DNA from 2 places in the Cobetia sp. 1AS1 genome. Region 2 is predicted to be linked to the other one. Evidence: predicted binding sites of a transcription regulator. Region 2 holds the regulator's gene; the other holds the start of a gene.

Region 1 (6,116 bases), on a different contig from region 2:
GCTCGCTGACGACGATCTTGTCGGAATAGCCGCCCTGGGTGAGGCTGCCATCGTGACGGTCCGGGCTGCCGTAGGTCATTGTCATGCCGTCGAGGCAGTATTGCTCGAGCCCCTTCTGACAGGCGCTGCATTCACGGCAGGAATCCACCATGCACCCGACGCCGACCATGTCGCCCACCTTGTACTGACTGACGTCATTGCCCACCTGGGTCACCCGACCCACGATCTCGTGCCCCGGCACCAGCGGGTACTGAGAAAAGCCCCAGTCATTGCGCCCGACGTGCAGATCCGAGTGACAGACACCGCAGTAGAGAATCTCGATGGCTACGTCATCCGGGCGCGGCTGGCGACGCTCGAAGTTCCAAGGCGCTAGGTCTGCCGTTTCGGATGCCACCGCATAAGCGCGTGTCTGGCCGTTAAAATCACCGTTGGAAGGGCTTGTCATGGAGTCTCTCCTTGCTTGGCTGAGCGACGGGCAGCCTGACCATCAAAGATGATTCAGCGCCCGTAAAAGGATTCGCATGCCATGCGGCAATCGCGATCATGCCTACTGACCTCTTGCCGACAGCCCGACTTTTCAATGGCTTGGCTGCCCTGCATCACTGTGTTGGTCAGATCGCAACAGCGAGCCACCACGCTACGCGAGGCTTGCAGACACAAGGAAAAGCGACGCAAAACATCACGCTTCTGATTCCAAATTGACGCCATCAAGCAGCAAAGTTGCCACTGTGTTATCATGCACCTTCACCCCTCACGTCTTGGAACGGAGTCCCGCATGGCGAATACTCGTACTGCTGCAAAGAAAAAAGCACCGGCTGCTGTCGAAACCTCAGCCTCGCTTGAAGCTCAGATGCAGGCCTTCCTGGACCGTGGTGGCAAGGTGGATGTGATTGAATCCGGTGTCAGCGGCCAGGTCATTGGCGTCAAGCCGACCAAGCCGTCAAACCCTGCTGCCAAGAGCTGAGGCTTGCCCATCAAGCCTTGGTGCCCAAACGCGCTGCTCGCCTCACTCAACTGGCGTCTGCAATCGAGTCACTGACCGGTGAGAGCGCTGTTCATCGCTAGACCTCCAGCCGCTGCCCTGCATCATCAGGTAGCGGCCGGCTTCTTTATGGGGAGAGGAAAATCGCCTCTTGCCTGCCCTTGCTCCTCCCGCCACGGCGACGCCCATGCCAGCCTCTACTTCGCGCGACAGCTCCCTCGACTCCCGCCAGCACAGCGTGCATGGCACTCGCGACGCGGATGGGGCACGAGCGCGCCTGGCCGTCTTCATTGATGTGCAGAACATCTACTACACCACCCGCGATACCTTCGGCCGGCAGTTCGATTATCGTCGCCTGTGGGCAGAGCTAGAGCGCCTCGGCTCGATCCAGCATGCCTACGCCTACGCGATCGACCGTGGCGACCCCAAGCAGCAGCAATTCCAGCAGCGCCTGCGCGAGATAGGCTTCACGGTCAAACTCAAGCCCTTCATCCAGCGCGGCGACGGCTCGGCCAAGGGCGACTGGGATGTCGGCATCACCATCGACGTGATGGAAGCCGCCCCCGAGGTCGATGAGATCATTCTCGCCTCCGGCGATGGCGACTTCGCCCTGCTGCTGGATCATGTCGCCACCCGCCACGCCATCACCACCCGCGTCTATGGCGTCGAAGCCCTCACCGCCCTCGCCCTGATGAAAAGCGCCCATTACTTCCGCGAAGTCGATGAAAGCCTGCTGATGCGCTGAAATCTGTCTGGCGCCCTTACCTTTTGATCAGCTTGTTTTCTGTCATGTCAGCAACAGCCTGAGGCGGGATTCCTGCACCAGACATGCTGAATGCCAAGGCGCCACAGCATATTGACGGCGTCGGTCATGTCGCATCGGACATTACTGATGTCGTATTGAGTGTGATCGCCCTATACCGCGTGCCGCAGGATGAGGCAGGGAGCTGTGCGCTGTTCAAGCCACACCTCTTCCCGATTCCTCTCATGCGGAGCAAGACATGAACAACAACAAGATAGGCGGGACCGACAGCATCTCGCCAGCCACGCTGAGACGCGTGCTGGCAGCCTCTGCCATCGGCAATTTCATTGAATGGTTCGACTTCGCCATCTACGGCTTCATGGCCGTGATCATCTCGCAGCACTTCTTCCCGCAGGGCGATCCGACTCTGGCACTGATCCAGACCTTTGCCGTCTTTGCGGTATCCTTTGCCTTGCGTCCCCTCGGCGGCATCTTCTTCGGCACCCTGGGGGACCGCATCGGGCGCAAGAATGTCCTGGCCATCACCATCATCATGATGGCCAGCGCCACCGCCTTGATCGGTCTGTTGCCGACCTATCAGAGCATCGGCATGCTGGCTCCGCTGCTGTTGACGCTGGCTCGCTGCGCTCAGGGCTTCTCGGCAGGCGGCGAATACGCCGGTGCCTGCGCCTTCGTGATGGAGCACGCCCCTGACGACAAGCGTGGCTGGTACGGAAGCTTCATTCCCGTCTCGACCTTCAGCGCCTTCGCCACAGCGGCAGCACTCGGTCTGGGCCTCAACAGCCTGGTATCGGAAGCCACCATGCAGGCATGGGGCTGGCGTGTCCCCTTTCTGATCGCCGCCCCCTTGGGGCTGATCGGGCTGTACATGCGCCTCAAGCTGGATGACTCACCGGCGTTCCGCCTGATTCAGCAGGAACACAATGCCACCAGCGCCCCGCTCAAGGAAACACTGACCACCCACGGCAGCACCATCGTAAGCCTGATGGCCTTCATCTCTGCCACGGCGCTGTCGTTCTACATGTTCAGCACCTATTTCGCGACCTATATGCAGGTGGCGGGTGGCGCCACGCGCCAGACGGCATTGCTGGCAAGCCTGGGCGGCCTCATCGTCGCCGCATTGCTGTGCCCATTGGCCGGGCGGTATTCGGACCTTGTCGGGCGACGCAATACCATCATTACGGCGTGTGGCAGTCTGGCCGTCGCGGTATTTCCCGCCTATTCGCTCGCCGCCAGTGGCACCTTGTGGGCGTCCATGCTGGGCGCTTCATTGATGGCAGTCGGTGCCGTGCTCTGCGGTGTCGTCACGGCCGCACTACTCTCGGAGCAGTTCCCGACCCGCGTGCGCTATACCGCCTCGGCACTCAGCTACAATGTCGCCTACACCATCTTCGGCGGCACCGCCCCGCTGGTCGCCACCTGGTTGATCGACCTGAGCGGCAACAACCTGGCACCGGCCTGGTACCTGATCGCGATCGCCGCCGTGGCCCTGCTCGGTGGCCTGCGACTGCCGGAAACCCGTGGCATCTCGCTCACCGACATCCCGGAGACTCCCCGCAAGAGAGCGTCGAGCGTCATACCGGCCGCATGAACTGAGATCTCGTGACCATTGATGAAATCGGCCTGACAGACATACCCCCTCAGCGATGACAAAACACCCGCCACAGCGACTGATTCTCGCCATGGCGGGTGTTTTTGTCTGGGCCACCAGCGGCCTGCCAGACATTCAGGCTTTACCGCGAACTTGACGGCTAGCCCTGTGGTGCGGCACTCAACGTCAATTCGATGGCATCGTGGCGCCAATGTTCATCATCACAGTCCACCGCGCGGCCATTCTGATCGAAGTTGATGCGGGTGATGCGCTGCGCGGGGCTGCCCTGCGCGGCGTTCAGCGCGGCGGCGGCCTCAGCGTCAAACACCGTGGAGGCCAGCTCGAAGCTGACGCGGCTGACACGAATGGCGTATTCGTGCCGGTAGAGGTCGGTCAGGGAGTGGGCCGCGAGGTCGAAATCGAGGATGCCCGGGAAGCAGTCACGTCGCAGGTGATGGCAGACATGCAGCACGCGCCGCCCATCGATACGCCGCACGCGAGTGATGCGATAGACCACTGAGCCCTCCGCAATCCCCAGCCGCCGCGCGATCACCGCGTTGGCAGCGACTTCTCCTGCCGCCAGTACCTCGGTGCTGGCCACCCGCTGCTGTGACTCGACCATGTCGCGAAATGGCAGGCACGCCAGCAAGTCATAGCGCAGTCGTGGCGGCGAGACGAACCAGCCACGCCGATTCTCGCGATAGATACGCCCCTCCGCCTCCAGCTGCAGCAGGGTGTCGCGCAGCGTGACCCGCGTCGTGGCAAAGCGTTCGATCATCTCGCGCTCGGAGGGCAGGCGCTGTGAAGCGCGTAGCGGCGCTGCCTCAAGATGGTTCAGCAGCCTGCCCTTGAGCCCTGCCACGGGGACATCCGCATCAGGAGTTGCCGATGAAGCGGCGTCACTCTGGGGCTCAAGCGAAGATGAAGGCATGCGAAGTTCCTGAAAGATAACGAAAGACAGCAATTTCTGGCGAGTCACTTGCATGACATCCAGGGCGTCCAGGATGGAAAGGGTCAGAGCGAAGCGATTTATGTGGTCTAGTTCAGAGCACCCGCAAAGCTCAGTGCGACTTTTCAGGACACGCTTGTCGAGACACGCATGAGGAGAATAGTGGCATTGGCGTGACAACTCGGTGACAGCGCAGGACTGGCTGCCACGACAGGCCAGCCATCACGTGCTAACTCCTGCCTTGAACGCTTATGGCTGTGGAAGATAGCGAGGACCGGGGCCCGCGGCAAGGCATGAAGAAGGCACGGAGAGGTATGAAGGAGGCAGAGGCAGAGTCGCCACCCCATGCCATGACAACGACATGTTGACGACACGCAACTGTCACAGGCAAGCGCTAGAGTCGATCGTGACTTTCGAACTGAACTAGACCACACAGTCTCGGCTGTCTCAGCACTTGCCTGAGCACTTGGCAGAGCACTGGTCTGATCAATGATCCGAGAACTGGCCTGAGCAATGACCTGAGCACCCGGATGTGCTCTCAGCGTGTCGACAGGGTACCTGATGCCCGTCACGCCTTACCTTCAGCGCAGCGATTGTTCATCACCTACTGGGGAAATCTCCTTGAAGTCGATTGCCACTACCTCATCCCGCTCCACCGGCCTGCTGGTTTCCACCTGCATGGCCGCCCTGTTGGGCAGTGCCTCCGTCAGTGCCACCGACATGCCGGCTGACCTTCTCGAGGCCGCTCAGTCCGAAGGCCGTGTCGATAGCGTCGGCATGCCGGACAGCTGGGCCAACTGGAAGGACACCTGGGCAGACCTCGAGTCGAAGTATTCCATCGCGCATAGCGATACCGACATGAGCTCCGCCGAGGAAGTCGCCAAGTTCAAGGCCGAGGGTGAGAACGCCACCGCCGATATCGGTGACGTGGGCTTCGCCTTCGGCCCGATCGCGGTGCAGCAAGGCGTGACCCAGGCCTACAAGACCACGACCTGGGAGCAGATCCCGGAGTGGGCCAAAGACAAGGATGGCCATTGGGTACTGGGCTACACCGGCACCATTTCCTTCATGATCAACAAGACGCTGGTCAGTGAAGATGAGCGCCCGACCTCCTTCGCCGATCTCGCCGAGGGTGACTACAAGGTGTCCGTCGGCGCCGTGGGCAAGGCCTCCCAGGCCAACAACGCCATTCTGGCCGCTGCCTTCGCCAATGGCGGCAAGGAATCCGACCTGACACCGGGCCTGGAAGTCTTCGCGGAACTGGCGCGCCAGGGCCGTCTGTCACTGGCAGAGCCGAGCATCGCCAACCTGGAGAAAGGCGAAGTCGAAGTCGCCCTGCTGTGGGACTTCAATGCCCTGAACTATCGCGATCAGATCAACCGCGACACCTTCGAGGTCGTCATCCCGTCTGATGCCTCCGTCACCTCCGGCTACGCCACGATCATCAACAAGCATGCCGCGCACCCGAATGCCGCCAAGCTAGCCCGTGAGTACATCCTCTCCGACGCCGGTCAGTTGAATCTGGCCAAGGGCTATGCCCGTCCGATCCGCGCCGAGCACCTCACCCTGCCCGAGGATATCGCCGCCAAGCTGCTGCCCAACGAGCAGTATGCCAATGCTCGTCCGGTCCAGGACTTCGCGGGCTGGGAAGCCAGTGCCAAGCAGCTGCCGCGTCAGTGGCAGTCCCAGGTACTGATCCACCAGCAGTGATCCCCGGCCTCTGCTTCACGCGAGCAGAGCGCGCACCATCCTGACAGACGGCATCGCCTTTGCGGTGCCGTCTTGAGCTTCACGGAGTCACCATGTCTCAGCGTGTCATTCTTGTCGTGCT
Region 2 (6,116 bases):
ATGTTCTCGCATGGCCGCTTCAAGGTGCTGGTGCAGGAGGGCTTCACACCGGCCTTCCAGCACGCGCTGCAGCTGGCCTGAGCCTTGCTGGCCGACTGGCCTCGTTTCTCTCTTCCCTTGCCCACTACCACCCGCCCAGGAGCCATGATGACCGCGTCATCCACTTCCGCCGCTTCGCGTCCTTCCAGACTGGCCGACTACCTCGCCCTGACACGGCTGGACCGCCCCATCGGCACCTGGCTGCTGATGTGGCCGACCCTATGGGCACTGTGGCTGGCGGCAGATGGCATTCCCGAGCGCACGACCCTGCTGATCTTCATCGCCGGGGTCTATCTTATGCGCGCCGCCGGCTGCGTCATCAACGACTACGCCGACCGCCATTGGGACAAGCATGTCGAGCGCACGCGTGATCGGCCGCTGACCTCGGGTCGCATTTCGGAACGCGAGGCGCTGACGCTGTTCGGGGGGCTGGTCGCGGCCGCCTTCGTGCTGGTGTGCTTCACCAACCTGACCACGGTGCTGCTGTCGATCGTCGCCGTGCTGCTGGCGGCCAGCTATCCGTTCATGAAGCGCTTCCATCATCTGCCTCAGGTAGTGCTGGGCGCCGCCTTCGGCTGGGCGATTCCAATGGCCTTCGCCGCGACGCTGGAGGAGGTACCGACCTACGGCTGGTGGCTGTTCGCGGCCAACCTGATGTGGACGGTGGCCTACGACACCGCCTACGCGATGGTCGATCGCAACGACGACCTCAAGGTGGGCATCAAGTCCACCGCCGTGCTGTTCGGGCGTGCCGACAAGCTGATGATCGGCCTGTTGCAGCTGGGCATGCTGGCGGTGTTGATCGGCATCGGCCTGCAGCTGGCGCTGGGCATCTTCTACTGGCTGGGGCTGGCTGCCGCCGCCGTCACCTTCGTCTGGCAGCAACGTCTGATCCGGGAGCGTGAGCGTGCGCCCTGCTTCCAGGCCTTCCTCAACAATCATTGGACGGGTCTGCTGATCTTCGCCGGTATCGCCCTGGCGACCTGGCCGATGAGCTGACTCCTGCATAAACATTAGTATTATTTAATTTAAAGCAACCCCTGCCCTCTATTGCTCCCCAGCCCACGGTTCATGCCTGCCTGCCGCGCCTCCAAGGCGGCTGGCAGGCTTGCGTGCAAGCTGCCATGCTGGCAGTTGTCATCTCGTTGTCATATAAGCGGGTTGTAATCGTCATCGACTTGTCATTCTGGCGCGTGCGCCGACTGCTGCATGGGATCTAGCGATGAGCTCCAAGACCGTACTGATTGTCGACGATGAATCCTCGATTCGCGAGATGATCGCCGTTGCCCTCGAAATGGCGGATTACCGCGTGCTGGAGGCAGACAATGCCCAGGACGCCCACGCCATCGTCGTCGATGAAAAGCCCGATCTGCTGTTGCTGGACTGGATGATGCCGGGCACCAGTGGCCTGGAGCTCGCGCGGCGTCTCAAGCGTGACGAGACCACCTCGGAGCTGCCGATCATCCTGTTGACCGCCAAGGGCGAGGAAGACAACAAGATTCAAGGCCTGGAAGCCGGTGCCGACGACTACATCACCAAGCCCTTCTCGCCGCGCGAGCTGGTCGCCCGTCTCAAGGCCGTGCTGCGTCGCACCACTCCCAAGGGGGTCGAGGAGGCGGTGGAAGTCGAAGGCCTGATGCTCGACCCGGCCAGCCACCGCGTCACCGCCCACGGCAACTCGCTGGATGTCGGCCCGACCGAATATCGCCTGCTGCAGTTCTTCATGACGCATCAGGAGCGTGCCTACACGCGCAGCCAGCTGCTCGACCAGGTATGGGGCGGCAACGTCTATGTCGAGGAGCGCACCGTGGACGTGCACATCCGTCGCCTGCGCAAGGCGCTGGGCACAGGCCATCAGCATCTGATCCAGACCGTCCGCGGCACCGGTTACCGCTTCAGCGCTCAGGCCTGAGGGATTCATGCGCTATTGGACCAACGAGCTATGGCGCCTCGGCTACCTTGCCGGTGGCTTCGGCCTGATCGGTGGCCTGCTGGGCCATCTGGGCTGGGGCCTGGCGCTGGGTCTTTCGCTGTATCTGTTCGTCCATCTCAAGCACTTGAAGAGCCTCTACACCTGGCTGATCACCAATCCCCATGAAGAGCCGCCGCCCGGCGATGGCGTCTGGGGAGACCTGCTCGATCGTCTCTACCGCTACCAGAAGGGCCAGCGTCAGGCTCAGGAGCGACTGCGCAGCATCCTCAACCGTATCCAGGAATCCTCCGAGGCCATGCGCGACGGCCTGGTGATGCTGGACAACCACGGTGACATGGAATGGTGGAACAGCGCTGCCGAGCAGCTGGTCGGTCTCAAGGCCAGCCACGACCGCGGCCAGCACATCACCAACTATCTGCGTGACCCCGTCTTCATCGACTACTTCAATCGGCTGGCCTACCGCGAGCCGCTGACACTCCAGTCGCCGCTGTCTGACAACCTGACGCTGCAGATCTCCATCACCCTGTTCGGTGACAACGAGCGTCTGGTCATGCTGCGTGACGTCACCCGCCTCTATCGCCTGGAAGAGATGCGCCGCGACTTCGTGGCCAATGTCTCCCATGAGCTGCGCACGCCGCTGACGGTACTGGCCGGCTATCTCGAGACCTACTCCGATTACGCCGATGACCTGCCACCGCGCTGGCAGCGTGGACTGGGCCAGATGCAGAGCCAGACCGACCGCATGCAGCACCTGGTCGAAGACCTGCTGACCCTGTCACGCCTGGAAACCGACGAACTGTCCGACAACGGTCGCTGCATCGACATGAGTGCCCTGCTCGGCCATATCCGCGATGACGCCGAAGGCCTGTCCCAGGGGCGCCACACCTTCTCCATCGAGGCCGATGCCAGCCTGTCACTGCGCGGTGAGGAGCAGGAACTGCGCAGCGCGATCTCGAATCTGGTCTTCAATGCGGTGCGCTACACCCCCGAAGACTGCCATATCACCCTGCGCTGGAAGGCGGATGACCAGGGCCTGCTGGTCGAGGTGGAAGATGATGGGGATGGCATCGACCCGGTGCACCTGCCGCGCCTGACCGAGCGCTTCTACCGCATCGACAAGGGCCGCAGCACCGCCACGGGAGGCACCGGCCTCGGGCTTGCCATCGTCAAGCATGTGCTGATTCGCCATCAGGGCCATCTGGAGATCGACAGCCACCCCGGCGAGGGTGCGCGCTTCCGCTGTCACTTCCCCGACGAGCGCGCCTGTCAGGCGAGCGCTCCCCAGGCCAGCAGTGCGCTAGCCCAGTGATGGGCTGAATCAGTGATGATCTGACCCGGACGCCAGCCCAACGCAGAACGCCCCGCAGCCACCTCGACAGGAGGCGACTGCGGGGCGTTTCGTTTGGTCAATCAGACGACGCTGCGGCTATTTCAGCGACGTGCCAACCTAGCGACGAGTCAGCTCAGCGACAAGCCAACCTAGCGACGAGTCAGCTCAGCGACAAGCCAGCTCAGCGACAAGCCAGCTCAGCGACAAGCCAGCTCAGCGACAAGCCAGCTCAGCGACAAGCCAGCTCTGCGACAGGCTGTCTCAACGACGCGGTGCCGGCAACTGACGGTAGTGGCTTTGCCACATCAGTACCGCCCCGGCGACGGCGCCCGGGATGAACAGCAGATTGGCCAGCGGCACCAGCGTCATGACGAACACCGCGGCGCCGAAGGTCAGTGAGGGCCACCAGCGCGCCTTGAGGCGCTGCTTCATGTCACCGAAGCTGACCTGATGGTTGTCCATCGGGTAGTCGAGATACTGGATCGACATGCTCCAGGCCGAGAACAGTCCCCACAACAGCGGCGAGAGCAGGTTCAGGCCCGGGATGAAGCCGATGATGAACAGCGCGATCATGCGCGGGATGAAGTAGCCCAGCTTGGCCATTTCACGCCCCAGCGAGTCGACGCCGATCTTCATCAGGCCACGGTCATCGTCGATCAGGGTGCCATCCAGACGATGCTCGACCTTCTCGGCCAGAATGCCGTAGAAGGGCGCGGCGATCAGATTGGTCACCAGGCTGAAGGTGAAGAACACCACCAGCAACAGACTCACCACCAGCACCGGCCAGATCAACCAGCTGAGCCAGTCCAGCCACGCCGGTACCTTGAGCATCCAGTAATCGATCCAGCCACCGAACTGGTTGAACAATACCCACAGCGTGATGCTGTAGAGCACCAGGTTGATCGCCAGCGGTACGAATACGAAGCGGCGCAGCCCGGGGGTATAGACCATGCGGGTCCCGCGGACCAGCGCCGATACGGCATCAATCATGCGACGTCCTCGTCATCTCAAAAGAACCGGCCAGCCAGCGGGCTGACCGGAGCCACACCCTAGCACTCCCGCCTGCGCGGCGCAGCTGTCGGCCGCCTGACACCGCTCGCGCTCCCACGACGCAATCGCCCCGCGGCCTGCCGGTGGGCAGGTGCGGGGCGAAAGAGGCGACACAGGGGCAGGGAAGCGCGTCAGCTCACTTCTTGTCCAGGTCCTGCGGCTTCAGGTCATGGGTATCGGTGTGACGCACGTCCACGCCCTTGACCAGGAAGATGACGTACTCGGCCAGGTTGTCGGCGTGGTCACCGATGCGCTCCAGCGCACGCAGAATCCACATCACGTTGAGCACCGGCGTAATCTGGCGCGCGTCTTCCATCATGAAGGTCATCAGCGAGCGCATCGCGCTCTGATATTCCAGATCCACCGAGGCATCTTCACGCAGCACCTTGAGGGCAAGGTCGGTATCGAAGCGCGCGAAAGCCGTCAGGGAGTCACGCACCATGCTGCGCACGTGCTGGCTGAGGTGACGCACCTCGACCATGCCGCGCGGGCTCTGGCCGTTCTCGACCAGCGAGATGGCGTTGCGTGCGATCTTGCTCGATTCATCACCGATACGCTCGAGATCGGAGGTGGCGCGGATGACGGCCAGCACCAGGCGCAGGTCAGAGGCCGCCGGCTGACGGCGGGCCAGCACCCGGGTGCACTCGTCATCGATCTTGAGCTGCATGTCGTTGACAGCCTTGTCGTTGTCGCGCACCCGCGTGGCGGTTTCACTGTCGCCTTCCAGCAATGCCGTGACGGCATCCTGCAGCTGCTTCTCTACCAGTCCGCCCATGGCCAGCAGGTGTGTCTTCAGTGCATCCAGCTCGTGATTGAACTGCTCTGAGATATGCTTGCCGTGCGAATCGCTGGTGATATCCATTTCCCTCTCCCGGAAAGTCGCCCACCGAGTCAGGGGGCGTGACATGAATGACGTGACAAGTATGGCCCACTACTGACTGACACAGCGGGCTCCCCCTCAGCATGCCGACACTTGATTGCAGTTATGTTTCACCCATGGCGCAAAGGCGCTATCTGGCCGCCATCGTCAGCAATATCAGGGCGAAAAGGCTACCTGACTGCACGTTCGCGCCTGAGCGCGCTAACCGAAACGCCCCGTGATGTAGTCTTCCGTCTGGCGGCGCCGCGGGTTGGTGAACAGCTGATCCGTCGGGGCGAATTCCACCAGGCGGCCCTCATGCAGGAAGGCGGTATCGTCTGAGACCCGCGCGGCCTGCTGCATGTTGTGCGTGACGATGATCAGCGTCAGGCGCGAGCGCAGCGAACGGATCAGCTCCTCGATCTTGAGCGTCGAGATGGGGTCCAGCGCCGAGGCTGGCTCATCCAGCAGCAGCACCTCCGGCTCGACCGCCAGCGTCCGCGCAATCACCAGCCGCTGTTGCTGGCCACCCGAGAGCCCCAGCGCGCTGTCGTGCAGGCGGTCCTTCACTTCTTCCCAGAGCGCCGCGGAGCGCAGGCAGGATTCGACCTTGTCATCGAGGTGGCGCTTGTCATTCTCGCCGACCAGCCGCAGCCCGAAGGCCACGTTCTCGTAGACCGACATCGGAAAGGGGTTGGGCGTCTGGAAGACCATGCCGATCCGGCGGCGCAGCATCGGCACGTCCACGCCGCGCGCATGAATGTCCTCGCCCTCGAGCAGTACCTTGCCGGAAAGACGTGACTGTTCGTCGAGATCGGTCATGCGATTGAAGGTACGCAACAGACTCGACTTGCCGCAGCCGGAAGGGCCGATGAAGGCCGTCACGCGCTTGCGTGTGATCTGCA

Evidence for each region. Region 2 encodes PhoB, which activates phosphate uptake and scavenging genes when phosphate is short. Its sites were predicted from a motif close to TGTCATANNNNTGTCANA; they were not measured.
Region 1: QD280_RS07095 (UTRA domain-containing protein) is a predicted target of PhoB. The motif match lies at 4,458-4,475, and genes of this name have one in related genera.

The regions. Positions count from the first base shown of each region.
Region 1 covers NZ_JARWKU010000002.1:783,897-790,012, reverse strand. Annotated here, with positions in the region: gene QD280_RS07115 (NAD(P)-dependent alcohol dehydrogenase) at 1-445, opposite strand, end outside; gene QD280_RS07110 (hypothetical protein) at 776-964, shown strand; gene QD280_RS07105 (NYN domain-containing protein) at 1,170-1,727, shown strand; gene QD280_RS07100 (MFS transporter) at 1,984-3,336, shown strand; gene QD280_RS07095 (UTRA domain-containing protein) at 3,497-4,267, opposite strand; gene QD280_RS07090 (extracellular solute-binding protein) at 4,907-5,995, shown strand; gene QD280_RS07085 (alkaline phosphatase family protein) at 6,088-6,116, shown strand, end outside.
Region 2 covers NZ_JARWKU010000003.1:248,075-254,190, reverse strand. Annotated here, with positions in the region: gene QD280_RS08310 (chorismate lyase) at 1-81, shown strand, start outside; gene ubiA (4-hydroxybenzoate octaprenyltransferase) at 148-1,038, shown strand; gene phoB (phosphate regulon transcriptional regulator PhoB) at 1,262-1,951, shown strand; gene phoR (phosphate regulon sensor histidine kinase PhoR) at 1,959-3,281, shown strand; gene cysZ (sulfate transporter CysZ) at 3,564-4,292, opposite strand; gene phoU (phosphate signaling complex protein PhoU) at 4,489-5,214, opposite strand; gene pstB (phosphate ABC transporter ATP-binding protein PstB) at 5,434-6,116, opposite strand, start outside.